3 regions of the Streptomyces sp. NPDC037083 genome follow, and region 1 is predicted to be linked to each of the others. Evidence: riboswitches for the same ligand, from Rfam matches in the RefSeq annotation. Region 1 holds a riboswitch; each other region holds the start of a gene.

Evidence for each region. A riboswitch is a leader RNA that binds a small molecule or an ion and turns the genes downstream of it on or off. The one in region 1 is predicted to bind cyclic di-AMP.
Region 2: another riboswitch for cyclic di-AMP. It lies ahead of ACZ7DE_RS28545 (M23 family metallopeptidase); the one in region 1 lies ahead of ACZ7DE_RS22440 (C40 family peptidase).
Region 3: another riboswitch for cyclic di-AMP. It lies ahead of ACZ7DE_RS08645 (M23 family metallopeptidase); the one in region 1 lies ahead of ACZ7DE_RS22440 (C40 family peptidase).

What each region holds. Positions count from the first base shown of each region.
Region 1 covers NZ_JBVJSQ010000008.1:126,266-130,631, reverse strand. Annotated here, with positions in the region: gene ACZ7DE_RS22450 (ATP-dependent Clp protease proteolytic subunit) at 1-634, shown strand, start outside; gene ACZ7DE_RS22445 (hypothetical protein) at 642-947, shown strand; cyclic di-AMP (ydaO/yuaA leader) riboswitch at 1,328-1,498, shown strand; gene ACZ7DE_RS22440 (C40 family peptidase) at 1,502-1,975, shown strand; gene ACZ7DE_RS22435 (ATP-binding protein) at 2,029-2,511, opposite strand; gene ACZ7DE_RS22430 (helix-turn-helix domain-containing protein) at 2,724-3,584, shown strand; gene ACZ7DE_RS22425 (DUF397 domain-containing protein) at 3,594-3,827, shown strand; gene ACZ7DE_RS22420 (8-amino-7-oxononanoate synthase) at 3,885-4,366, opposite strand, start outside.
Region 2 covers NZ_JBVJSQ010000012.1:22,616-26,981, reverse strand. Annotated here, with positions in the region: gene ACZ7DE_RS28560 (MarR family winged helix-turn-helix transcriptional regulator) at 1-491, opposite strand, end outside; gene ACZ7DE_RS28555 (dihydrofolate reductase family protein) at 590-1,717, shown strand; tRNA gene ACZ7DE_RS28550 (tRNA-Met) at 1,778-1,851, shown strand; cyclic di-AMP (ydaO/yuaA leader) riboswitch at 2,179-2,345, shown strand; gene ACZ7DE_RS28545 (M23 family metallopeptidase) at 2,355-3,377, shown strand; gene ACZ7DE_RS28540 (aldo/keto reductase) at 3,646-4,366, shown strand, end outside.
Region 3 covers NZ_JBVJSQ010000003.1:6,019-10,384, reverse strand. Annotated here, with positions in the region: gene ACZ7DE_RS08650 (SGNH/GDSL hydrolase family protein) at 1-683, opposite strand, end outside; gene ACZ7DE_RS08645 (M23 family metallopeptidase) at 992-1,945, opposite strand; cyclic di-AMP (ydaO/yuaA leader) riboswitch at 1,950-2,107, opposite strand; gene ACZ7DE_RS08640 (alpha-galactosidase) at 2,412-4,366, opposite strand, start outside.

The DNA of each region.
Region 1 (4,366 bases):
GCACCGACCGTCCGCCCGCCACGTCCTGCCCGAGTTCGGCGAACGCACGGGTTCCGGCTACCGGACGACGGATCCGTACTCGAAGCTGCTCGAGGAGCGGATCGTCTTCCTGGGGACACCGGTCGACGACACGTCGGCGAACGACGTCATGGCCCAGGTCATGCACCTGGAGCACCAGGCCCCGGACCGGGACATCTCGCTGTACATCAACTCCCCCGGCGGCTCGTTCAGCGCGATGACGGCCCTCTACGACACGATCCGGTACGTCACCTGCGACGTGGGGACGACCTGCCTGGGCCGGGCGGACGCGTCCGCCGCGGTGCTGCTGGCGGCGGGCACCCCGGGCAAGCGGTTCGCGCTGCCGGGCGCTCGGATGACGATCCGCCAGCCGTCGCTGCCCGAGCCCGTCGAGGGACAGGCCGACGACCTCGCCGTCCAGGCCGACGAGCTGGCGCGGACCCGGACCACGCTGGAGGCGATGCTCGTCCGGCACACCGGGCGGACGCCGGAGCAGGTCACCGCGGACATCGAGCGGGACAGGCTCCTCACCGCCCGGGAGGCCGTGGAGTACGGCCTGGTGGACGGGATCGTCGCCGGCCGCACGGGCTCGGCCGGCTCCCTGGGCCGGGGGTGAGCCGCCGATGGTGCCCGAACTGCCGCCGCTGCCCGCCCTGACCCGCGCCGAGGCCGAGTTGATCGACGGCTACCTGGACGTGGTCGACCTGCTCGGCCGCATCAACCCCGCCCGCCACGGCGACACCTACGGTGGACTGCGCGCGGCCCAGGCGCTGGTGGGCAAGGTGACGGCGCTGCGCGACGCGCTCACACTGATGCACCAGCGCGGCGAGAGCGAGCTGCACGCGCCGACGCTCGCGCGGGCGCTGCGCGTCCTGGACGGGGAGCGCCGCACGGCGCGCGTCACGCTGCCTCCGCTCTCCGACAGTTGAGGCGACCCGTCTCCGACCCGGACCGATCGCACCCCGAGCGCGAGGTCCGGGCCGGAGTTGAAACGCACCAGACGGGTTACCCCCGTTCGGAGTAGCGGCCGTTGGTCTTCCGGGCCCGCCGAGTTGCGTCAAAACGGCGCTTTTCGAGCGGAACTGAGGGCTCCGATGCTGGTCCGGGGCCCTGTGGCCGCCTTGACTCCTGATCGGCCATCAGGGTGTCCACCCGAACGGGTGAGTGGTGAGTAACCCCACAAATCCCCGGTTCCGTTGGGATTTTCGGACATCGGTGAGCCAAGATCCCTGACTGACGACAAGCCCCCGCCACAAGCGGCGGGGCGGTCCGGGCGGACGCCGAGTCCTGCCGCCGCCCGGATGACCGGTCGACAGAAGTGCATCGGCAGGAGTGGAGGACCCAAGCACGACGGGTCGCCGGAACGGTCACGCCATGACCGTGCCGAGCAGCCCTTGGGGTGAAGCCGCACACGCGGCCGGGCAACTTCGCCAGCCCGAATCCGACAGGTCATCCTTCACAGGCGGCTGACGAAGGGTTGCGCATGACTGCGCTCAATCGTGTCCCGTCGCTCATGGCCCGGGCCGGTACGGCCTCGGCGTTCGCCATCGCCGCCGTGGGCGGCTCGGTCGTGGTCCCGGGGCTCGCCTCCGATGCCGCGGCCGCCACACCGGCGACGAAGGCGCTCCAGATCGCGGCCTCGAAGAAGGGCGCCCCGTACAAGTACGGGGCCACCGGGCCGAAGAGGTTCGACTGCTCCGGGCTCACGCTGTACTCGTACAAGAAGGCCGGCAAGAGCCTGCCCCGGACGGCGGCCCAGCAGTACAACAAGACCAAGCACATCAGGGCGTCCAGCCGCAAGGCGGGCGACCTGGTCTTCTTCCACTCGGGGTCGAACGTGTACCACGTCGGGATCTACGCGGGTAAGGGCAAGATCTGGCACTCGCCGAAGACCGGCGACGTGGTGAAGCTGCAGAAGATCTGGACCAAGAGCGTCTGGTACGGCCGGGTCCGCTGAGCCGTCGGGTCCGCTGAGCCTCCCGGGGCGACGGACGGCGTCCTGACGCGCCGTCACCGCCCCGGGATCTCGCCTTCGGCCGGAGCCGTCAGCGCTCCGGCCACCGGCTCCGCCGCCGGAACGGTCCACGGCAGTTCGACGAGGACCGTCTTGCCGCCCTCCCGGGTGCGCCGCACTCTGAGCTTGCCGCCGCTCTCCGCGGTCAGCCAGCGAATGATCACCATGCCTCGGCCGTTGTCCTGCTGGACGGCGGCCGGCAGTCGTTGGGGGAAACGCGGGTGACTGTCGGTGACACCGATGCTCAAATGTTCGTCACGGTCCAGGACGAGGTCCACCGTGAAGGTGGGTGACTGCCCGAAAGTGTGCTGTACGGCGTTGGTGGCCAGTTCCGAGACGATCAGACGGACGGTGTCGGCCGTCTCGGCGTCCGCCGGCAGACCCCACTCCACGAGGGTGTCGGCGACGAATCCGCGGGCCGTGGAGACCGAGGCGGGATCGCTCGGCAGAGTGACGGATGCTTCCAGGTGATCTGCCATGGCGACGTCGTCCCTTTCCCACGGGACCGGAGTCCGACACGGTGCGTGTGGTTCGAGTACGGTCCCGACCGGTGCTTCTTCGCCAGACTGCCATCACCACGTCGGTCACGGGTGGCGATCCACCAAGATATGCATATATCTGTCGCCCGATGCGGTGAACTCTGCGCCGGCAGAGCGTGTGCGGCCGGCCCGTCAGGAGCAAGGAGGAGCCCATGCAGCACGGTCCCGCGGTGCGCCGCCGGAAGCTGGGTGCCGAACTGCGCAGTCTACGCGCCCAGGCGGGCCTCACCAGCGGTGAGGCGGCCCGGCTCGTGGGCTGGCATCAATCCAAGGTGAGCCGCATCGAGACCGGCACCAGTGGATCGAAACCAGCCGATGTGCGGTTACTTCTCGATGTCTACGGAGTGGCCGACCCGCGGCTGCGGGAGTTGATGCTGGCCCTGGCGGGCGACGACGGCGGCGGTGGCCGGGACCACTGGTGGCACGCCTACCGCGGGGTGCTGCCCCCCGCCTACCGGGACTTCATCAGCCTGGAGTCGCAGGCGAGCGCGATGCGCACGCTGGAGACGAGCGTGGTGCCCGGGCTGCTGCAGACGCCCGAGTACGCGCGGGCGGTGACCAGCGCGGCGGTGGAGGGGGTGGAGGAGGAGCAGGTCGACGCCCTGGTGGAGGTGCGGCTGGCCCGGCAGGACGTGCTGCGCGCGCAGCCGCCGCTGGAGCTGAGCGCGGTGCTGGACGAGGCGGTGCTGCGGCGGGAGGTCGGCGGGCCGGAGGTGATGGCACGCCAGCTCGGACGGCTCGTGGAGGCCGCCCGACTGCCCCAGGTGCGGCTGCAGGTACTGCCCTTCGCGGCCGGGGCGCACATCGGCGTGACCGGCCCTTTCGTCATCTTCTCATTTTCGCGCACTTCTGATCTGGATGTGGTTGTTCTCGACCACTTGACGAGTAGCCTCTATCTCGAACGGAAAGAAGACCTCCAGGCCTACACCGAGGCCTTCAACGCCCTTCGGGCGCACGCCCTTTCGCCCGAGGACTCATCGGATTACCTCGCCGCGCTGGCCGACGGCGCGTAAGGAGGCACCATGTCCGCAGTACCGCGGAACGTACCTTCCAGTACCGATTCCGATCATCTCCCGCAGGTGCGTTGGCTGCGCAGCAGCTACAGCACGGGGGCGAACAACTGCGTCGAGACCGCCCGGCCGGCCTTGGGCCCCTGGGCCGGTCTGCTCGCCGTACGCGACTCCAAGGACCCGGACGGACCCGCCCTGCTCTTCTCCCCCGAGAGCTGGACGGGCTTCACCTCGGCGTTGCGCTGACCACGACGGCGCAGACGGCTCCCGGTCAGCGGCGACCCACGGCCGTGCCACGCCGACTCATGGTCGTGTCTCGCCGATCACCCGAACAGCGCGTTCCAGCTCGGCCCCGGAGAGGTCCGCCCGGGCGGTGAGCCTGAGCCGTGAGATGCCGTCGGGCACGGAGGGAGGACGGAAGCACCCCACGGCAAGGCCTGCCGACCGGCAGTCCGCCGCCCACCGCACGGCCCCCTCCGGGGACGGTGCCCGCACGGAGACGACCGCCGCGTCCGGACGCACAGCCTCCAGCCCCGCGGCCGTCAGACGCGCGTACAGCTCGCCCGCCACCCCACGCGCGCGTGCCGCGCGCCCGGGCTCGCGCCGCAGCAGCCTCAGGGCGGCCAGCGCCGCACCCGCCGCGGCCGGGGCCAGACCCGTGTCGAAGATGAACGTGCGGGCCGCGTTCACCAGATGGTCGATCACGCGCGCGGGTCCCAGCACGGCGCCGCCCTGGCTGCCGAGGGACTTGGACAGCGTGACCGTGACGACGACGTCGTCGGCGC
Region 2 (4,366 bases), on a different contig from region 1:
CGCCACGGGAGGTCCTCGGGTGCGGCCTCGTCGCCGCCGTCCCCCTGGAACCCTCGGGCGACCTGCGTGAAGATCTCCGCCAGCTGCCCCACCTGCTCTGGCGTGAGCCGGTCGAACAGGCCGGCGCGGACGGTCTCGACGTGGCCGGGCGCGACCTTCCGCAGGACCGCCATGCCCTCGTCCGTCAGGACCGCCACGCTGCCGCGCTTGTCCCAGCGGCATTCCTCGCGTCGCACCAGCCCGTCCTTCTCCAGCCGGGACACCGCGTAGGTCAGCCTGCTGCGGGTGATCTTCAGCTGCTCCGCGAGGTCGGTCATCCGCAGCCGCCGCTCCGGGGTCTCGGAGAGGTTGGCGAGGATGGAGTAATACAGGTGGGGCATGCCGGCTTCCTGCTGGAGCTGCCGGTCGATCGCGTCCTCCAGGAGGAGGTACCCGGCCACGTAGGCGCGCCAGGCGCGCTGCTCCTCGGGGGTGAGCCAACGAGTCGTCATGCGGCCAGTGTAAGTTTGTTTCAAACTTGAACCAAGAGTGCCGTCGCGGGACCACCGTCACACCAGCCGCCGTCGGACCGAGCCCGGGGAGCACGCCGATGCCGTACCCGTACGTCCTGCTGTCCGCAGCCGTCTCCCTCGACGGCTACCTGGACGACACCACGCCCGAGCGCCTGCTGCTGTCCAGCCGCGCCGACTTCGACCGCGTCGACGAGGTACGGGCCTCCGTGGACGCCATCCTCATCGGCGCCGGCACGATCCGCGCCGACAATCCGCGGCTCCTCGTGAACTCCCCCGAGCGCCGCGCCGCCCGCGTCGCCGCAGGACTGCCGCCGTACCCCCTCAAGGTCACCGTCAGCGGCTCCGGCGACCTGGACCCGAAGGCCAACTTCTGGCACACCGGCGGCGAGAAGGCCGTCTACACCACGGAGAAGGGCGCCGAGCGGGCCCGCGCCCTCGGCATCGCCGCGGACGTCGTCCCGCTCGGCCCCGAACTCGACTGGCGCCGCCTCCTCGAACACCTCCACGACGTCCTCGGCGTACGCCGTCTCATGGTCGAGGGCGGCGGCACCGTCCACACCCAGCTGCTCCAGCAGGGCCTCGCCGACGAACTCCAGCTCGTCGTCGCCCCCCTGTTCGTCGGCGACCCGGACGCCCCCCGCCTGTTCGGGCCGGGCGGCTACCAGGGCGGACGTCTGCGCCTGGTGGAGACCCGGCGCATCGAGGACGTCGTCCTGAACCGCTACGAGCCCACCGCACCCGGCGCCGGACCGCTGCCCGCCGCGGCCGACCGGCACTGGCTGTCCCTCGCCTGCGAGCTCGCCGAGCTGTGCCCGCCCTCGCGGACCGCCTTCAGCGTCGGGGCGGTGATCGTGGCCGCCGACGGCACGGAACTGGCACGCGGCCACTCCCGCGAGGGGGGCGACCCGGTCGTGCACGCCGAGGAGGCGGCCCTCGCCAAGCTCGACCCCGCCGACCCGCGGCTGCCCACGGCCACCGTCTACAGCAGCCTCGAACCCTGCGCCCGCCGTTCCTCGCGCCCCTCGCCCTGCGCTCGGCTCATCCTCGACGCGGGCGTGCGCCGGGTGGTCACGGCCTGGCGCGAGCCGGACACCTTCGTGACGGCGGCGGACGGCACCGGAATGCTGACGGCCGCGGGCGTCGACGTCGTCGTGCTGCCGGAGTACGAGGAGCGGGCGAAGGCACCGAACCGGCACCTGGCGTGAGGCCGCGGTCAACCGTGGTGTTTCACCTCCCGCAGATGACGTACACTGGAGTCACAACGACGCGGGGTGGAGCAGCTCGGTAGCTCGCTGGGCTCATAACCCAGAGGTCGCAGGTTCAAATCCTGTCCCCGCTACTGAAGGCCGAGGGCCGGAATCCAACAGGGTTCCGGCCCTCGGTGTATTCCGTCTCGTATGCCTCGCGCCCACCTTTCCCCCTCACTTTCTTACGCATGGTGACCAGGTGACCGCCCTGCGCATCAAGGTTGAGTCGCCATCAAAACGCCTGTGACTGCCGAGGTGTGCGGCAGGCAGGTCAACTCGCCCGTTTTTCACCGCTGGTGGCCCGAAAGTCCAGGCCGGAAATGTTGTTGATCAAGCAGAACAGCTTGGAAACCCACCCCTGGGTCTATTAACGTTCGATAACGCAGCGCGGTCGTCCCAGCCGGCACCAGAGTCGGCTCCGTGCGCACGCGCCGAATCCCGCAAGGGAACCGGGGAACCACCAACTTGGGGTGAATCGCGCGGAAGTCACCGTGAACTCGCAGAGTCCACGGTCGGTATACGCGCGTAGGAGACCTTCCCGCTCCGAACCCGTCAGCTAACCCGGTAGGCGACGGAAGGAAAGGAGCGCGCCCGCGTGGCGTCCAACCCGCCTGCCCCCGAGGCCCCGTACGCGCCGAGCCAGCGGTCCACCGAGACCTTCGGCTACGGCGGCTACCGCACCGACGAGGGCCCCTGGGAGGAATGGAACCCCACCGCGGAGTCCGTTCGCCCGGTCCGGGGCAAGCACCGGGTCGCCAAGCAGCGCGGCGGCGGGTTCGCCCGCAGCTCCACCGTCCTCGGCGTCGGCGTCATCGCCGCCGTCAGCGCGGGCGGAATGGCGAGCGCCAACACCGGCAAGGCCCCGGTCTCCATCTCGATGCCGGACATGCCCAACGTGGGCTCCCTCATCTCCGACGAGGACCCCGCCCAGGAAGCCGCGCCCGCCCTGGCGAGCTTCGGGTCCGAGACCGCCGTCGACACCGAGGAGAGCGCCGCCGACGCCGGCGAGGCCCTCCGCAGCCGGATCATGGCGCAGGCCGAGTCGCAGCAGACCCAGTTCGAGGTCAAGGCCGCCGAGGCCGCCAAGAAGGCCGAGGCCGACGCCGCCGCCAAGGCCGAGAAGGAGGCGGAGGCCGAGGCCGCCGCCGCGAAGAAGAAGGCCGCCGAGGAGGCAGCCGAGAAGGCCGAGGCCGCGCGCCTGGCCGAACTGGCCAAGCAGTACACGCTGCCGACCTCCTCGTACACGATCACCTCGACCTTCGGCCAGGCCGGTTCCCTGTGGTCCTCCGGGTACCACACCGGTCTCGACTTCGCCGCGCCCACGGGCACGCTCATCAAGGCCGTCCACAGCGGCACCATCACCGAGGCGGGCTGGGCCGGTTCCTACGGCTACCGCACCATCCTCACGCTGGACGACGGCACCGAGCTCTGGTTCTGCCACCAGTCGTCGATCAACGTCAGCGTCGGCCAGAAGGTCGCCACCGGCGATGTGATCGGCCGCGTGGGCGCGACCGGAAACGTCACCGGCGCCCACCTCCACCTCGAGGTCCACCCGGGTGGCAGCTCCGAAGGCATCGACCCGGCGGCGTGGCTGCGCAGCAAGGGCCTCAACCCCTGAGACGTGCCTGAGGCGTCCCGGAGAACTCCCGAAGACGTCCCGGAGACGTCCGGGAGACGTCCCTTCGGGGAGACTCCGTACGGCGCGGGACACCCGTACGACGCGGGGCACTCCGTACGACCTCATCGGGGAACCCTGACCGGTCCCCGGCAGCCCTGACGGCCACCCCCGACGTCAGGGCTGCCGGTCTGTCGGGCCACACGCCGTTCACGCGTTCTTCGCAGGCCGCGTGGAATGGGCGTGGCCCGTGTGACCGTTGAGATGACACATGACTTCCCTTCGCACACTCGGCTCCTCCGACCTCGAGGTCTTCCCGCTCTCCCTCGGCGGCAACGTCTTCGGCTGGACGGCGGACGAGGCGTCCTCCTTCGCCGTGCTCGACGCCTACGCGGCCGCCGGCGGCAACTTCCTCGACACCGCCGACTCCTACTCCTCCTGGGCCGAGGGCAACTCGGGCGGCGAGTCCGAGACCGTCATCGGCAACTGGCTGAAGCAGCGCGGCAACCGCGACGACCTCGTCATCGCCACCAAGGTCAGCCAGCACCCCGAGTTCCCCGGCCTGTCCGCCGGGAACATCAAGGCCGCCGCGGACGCCTCCCTCCGTCGGCTGGGCACCGACCGCATCGACCTGTACTACACGCACTTCGACAAGACCGAGGTGCCCGTCGAGGAGATCATCGGCGCGCTCGACGAGCTGGTGAAGGCGGGCAAGGTGCGCCACATCGCCGCCTCCAACATCTCCCCCGAACGCCTCCAGGAGTCCCTGGAGTTCTCCGACCGGGAGGGCCTGGCCCGGTACGTCGCCCTGCAGCCCCACTACAACCTGGTCTCGCGTGACACCTACGAGGGCGGCCTGCAGGACCTCGCCGCCCGTTTCGGCCTCGCCGCCGTGCCGTACTTCTCGCTGGCCTCCGGATTCCTCACCGGCAAGTACCGGCCCGGTGCGACGGTGGAGAGCGCCCGCTCCGCCGGCGCCGCCAAGCACCTCG
Region 3 (4,366 bases), on a different contig from region 1:
CACGGCACCAGGTACTCGCGGGCCCACTGGACGTCGTCGCGCCGCACCTCGAGGGTGCCGCGCGGCGGGAGCGCCGGCCACGGCTGCTCCGGGTCGGCCGGCACCTCCAGGTGGAGGACCTGGCCGGCGCGCAGCGCCACGCGCGTGTGCCCCTCCGGGGAGAGGTGGAGCCGGTCGCCGTCCCAGGCCCTGCGGTCCTGAACCGACTTCAGGGACCACAGGTCGAGCACCGGGCAGCCGTACCGGTCGGCGACGGCACGGACGTGCCCGTTGTAGGTGGCGATCTTGCCGCGCAAGTGCCTGAGCACGGGGACGCCGCGGGTGTCGAAGCCGGTGGTCACCATGACTGTGCCGGCTACGGCGGTCAGGGCCGAGATCGCGCGCTCGAAGCGCTCGGCGACCTCGTCCGGGTCGGTTCCTGGACGGAGGATGTCGTTGCCGCCCGCGCAGAAGGAGACCAGGTCCGGGGCGAGTTCCACCGCCCTGGGGAGCTGGTCCTCCATGATCTGGTCGAGCAGCTTTCCGCGGACCGCGAGGTTGGTGTAGTTGAAGTCGCCTTCGGGACGCAGGTCCGCGAGGAGGACCGCGAGCCGGTCCGCCCAGCCGACGAACGCCCCGTCGGGGCCGGGGTCGCCCACGCCCTCGGTGAAGCTGTCCCCCACCGCCACGTACGACCCGATCACTGATCTGTTGTCACTCTTCGAATCGTCTGCCACAGCAGTTCATGATTCACCTTCGAATGTGACTTACGCGACCGTAGGCAGAGGTTGACGGTCGGTGAGATAAGCCACTCCTAAAGAATTTGCCAACCAGGGAATAGGGAGCCACACCCGAAAGTCGTTGAAACGGGAATGACTCCGGGCGGTGCGGAACCCGACATGGGCCTGACACGCAGTCGAAGGCCGGACCCGGGCGGGTGCGGCCTTCGACTGCGTGTCAGGCGAGGGGGTCCGCCCGCTCGATCGACGTCGAGCGGGCGAGACCGGCAGGGTCAGCCGACGCTGACGCCGTGCGAGCGGAGGTACGCGATCGGGTCCACGTCCGAGCCGTAGTCCGGCGTGGTGCGGATCTCGAAGTGCAGGTGCGGGCCGGTCACGTTGCCGGTCGCCCCGGAGAGTCCGACCTGCTGGCCCGCGGTCACGGTCTGGCCGGCCGAGACGGAGAGCTGCGAGAGGTGGGCGTACTGGGCGTAGTAGCCGTCGGCGAGCCGGATGACGACCTGGTTGCCGTAGGCGCCGCCCCAGCCCGCGGACACGACGGTGCCCGCGCCGACGGCCTTGAGCGAGGTGCCGGTCGGGACGACGAAGTCCACGCCCGTGTGGTAGCCGCTCGACCACATGCTGCCCGACTGGTGGTACGGGGTGCCGACGGTGGCGCCGGCCACCGGCAGCACGAAGCCGTTGGAGCCGGTCTCGGAGGCCTGGGTGGCCTTCGAGGACGACGAGGTGGACGCCTTCGCGTCGGAGGCCTTCGACGACTTCGAGAACGCCGAGGACTTCGACGAGCTCTTGGAGGAGGAAGAGGACGAACCGGACGGCTTGGGGGCGCCGGTCGCGGCCTTCTTGCCGATCGACAGCTTGAGGCCGGGGTGGATCAGCGACGGGTCGTCACCGACGGCCTCGCGGTTGTCCTGGTAGAGCTTCCGCCAGCCGCCGCTGACCTTCTGCTCGTCCGCGATCTTCGAGAGGTAGTCGCCGGACCGCACGGTGTAGGTCTTCGAGGTGGCGGTCTTCCGGGTCACCGCGGCGGCCTGAACGGTCTTTTCCGAAACGGTTCGGGCGACCGACTGGCCGGCGGTCTGCGCAACGGATTCCGGGGTGGCCGCGTGAGCGCCGGAGGCGCCCATGAGCGGAAGGGCGAGCGCGGCGCCGCCGGTTCCGGCGACGGCTATGGAACGGGTGAAACGCTGGGCCTTGGGACGGCGGTGCTTACCCTTCGCGGGCATGGCGAATTCCTCTCCGGCGCCTGCGAGGTGAGCTGTCGGGTGCGGACTGGAGATGCCCGGCCGCGCCGAGGCGCGGCTTTACCCCAAGCCTGTTCCGGGACCGGAACAGGCGGTTGTGCCTGTGGGTCCCCCGCTCCTGCCGTTCACGGGTGAGTGTGCGGTCTCCGGGCGGCGGCAGGATTGGGCGTCCGTCCGGATTGGTGTGGAACGTAAGCGACCAGGACGCACAGGGACAAGCAGAGGTTGTACGGCCGACGCCCTCTACTTGATCCCCTGCGGGAATTCCCGGTCACGCTCCGTGAATCGCACCGCCGCCAATTCACCAAGCACCCTTGAATCACACGCGAATTACGTGAACATGACGGGCGACGCACGGTCACAGCTATGACGCTGCTCACGTGACACTTCTCCAGGACCCTTTATTACATAGCGAGTTCAAACAAAGGATCCAATTCGGACAGAAAGCTCAGATGCGACGCAGGCGGATAACCGTCGCATCGAGGTCGCCGCGCAGACCGGTACGCAGCCCGTGGTGCAGCAGTACCGCACCCCGGTGCACTTCGCCCGTTTCACGGCATTCGTACGAGGCTGTCGGGTCGAGCCCCCGCAGCCGCAGCGCGGGAACGGGCTCACCGAACCGCTGCGCCTGGAGCCAGGCGAGGACGACGGTCTCGTCGCCGCGCAGGTACTGAACGGCGCTCAGTCCGCCCGTCGGCGGACGCAGCCGGTAGAGGTCGCCGTGCTGCACCAGGGGCCGGATGTCCTTGTAGAGGTCCACCCATCCGCGCGCCTCGGCGAGCTCCTCCTCGCTCCACTCGGCGAGATCCCCGCCGACGCCGAGCACCCCGGCCATGGCGCTGACGAACCGAAAGCGCAGCGAGCTGACCCGCCCGTTGAGCTGCGTGTTGGGGCTGTCGGTGACCCATGCGGCCATGACCCGGGCGGGGTGCAGCTGGCTGAAGCCGTGCTGGATGTCGAGCCGGTCGAGCGGATCGGTGTTGTCGGAGGTCCACACCTGGTCGGTGCGGCTCATGATCCCCAGGTCGATGCGCCCGCCACCGCCCGAGCAGGACTCGAAGGCGACGCCCGGGTGGGCAGCCCGCAGCCGGTCCAGGAGGCCGTAGAGGGCGCGCACGTGGTCGACCCACAGGCGCTGCGGGTAGGGGTCGTCCGGCCAGCCGGCGTCGGTGAAGCAGCGGTTGAAGTCCCACTTGACGTAGTCGATCGGCGCGCTGGACAGGAGGGCGTCGAGCTGCTCCCAGAGGTACTCCTGGACGTCCTCGCGCGCGAGGTTCAACATGAGCTGATTGCGGAACTCCGTCCGCTTTCGTCCCGGTTGGAACTGCACCCAGTCGGGGTGCGCCCGGTACAGGTCGCTGTCCGGGTTGACCATCTCGGGCTCGACCCAGACGCCGAACTGCATGCCGAGGGCGTGCACGTACTCCCCGAGGGGTTTCAGGCCGTTGGGGAAGCGGTCGGGGTTGGGCCGCCAGTCGCCGAGCCCCGCGTGGTCGCCGGTGCGCGCCCCGAACCACCCGTCGTCGACGACGAACAGCTCCACCCCGATCGCCGCGGCGCGCCGGGCGAGGTTCGCCTGCTGCTCCTCGGAGATGTCGAAGTAGGTGGCCTCCCACGAGTTGAACAGCACCGGCCGGTCCTGCTCGGCGGCCGGGATCACGTGGGTGCGCTGATAGGCGTGCCAGGCGCGGCTCGCGCCGCCGAAACCGGCGTCGGTCCACAGGCCGGCGAAGACGGGCGCGGTGAAGTCCTCGCCCGACGCGAGGCGCAGCAGGCCCGAGTCGTCGTATCCGGCGCCGCCGGTGATCTGCACGCGCGCGTCGGGGAGCTGGGCGACGGCGATGCGCCACGAGCCGGACCAGCCGAGGGCGCAGCCGTAGACCTCGCCGCGCTCCTCGGTCGCGTCGGTGTCGAGGGCGACCCAGGGCAGGTGCTGGTGTCCGGTGTGGCCGCGGCGGCTGCCGATGACCTTCTCGCCGTAGGTGAGCGCGGACCGCGTGAGCCGCGACTCGGCGGCCCAGCGCCCGTGCAGCTGCGACAGCCGCCAGTCGTCACGCATGGGCAGGGTCCAGGTGGCCGAGTCCGCCCGGAGCAGCTCCAGCGGCTGCTCACCCTCGTTGCGCAGGGTCGCCCACCGCTCGACGACGTCGCCGCGCATCCGGTAGTGCAGGGTGACGCTCAGCCCGGCGTCACGGAACCGCAGCCGGAGTTCGTCGCCGTCGGTCTCGTGCGCCTCGAAGGTCCACTCGGTGCCGCGCCGCGCTTCGGTGCGCACCGACAGCGCGGGCCGGACGAAGCGGGGACCGCCCTCGACCGGGTACTCCTCGTGGCCGTCGAGCGGGGCCTCGAAGGACGCCCCGCGTTCCGGCAGCGCGAGCGCGGCGAGGGCCTCGGCGTCCGCGA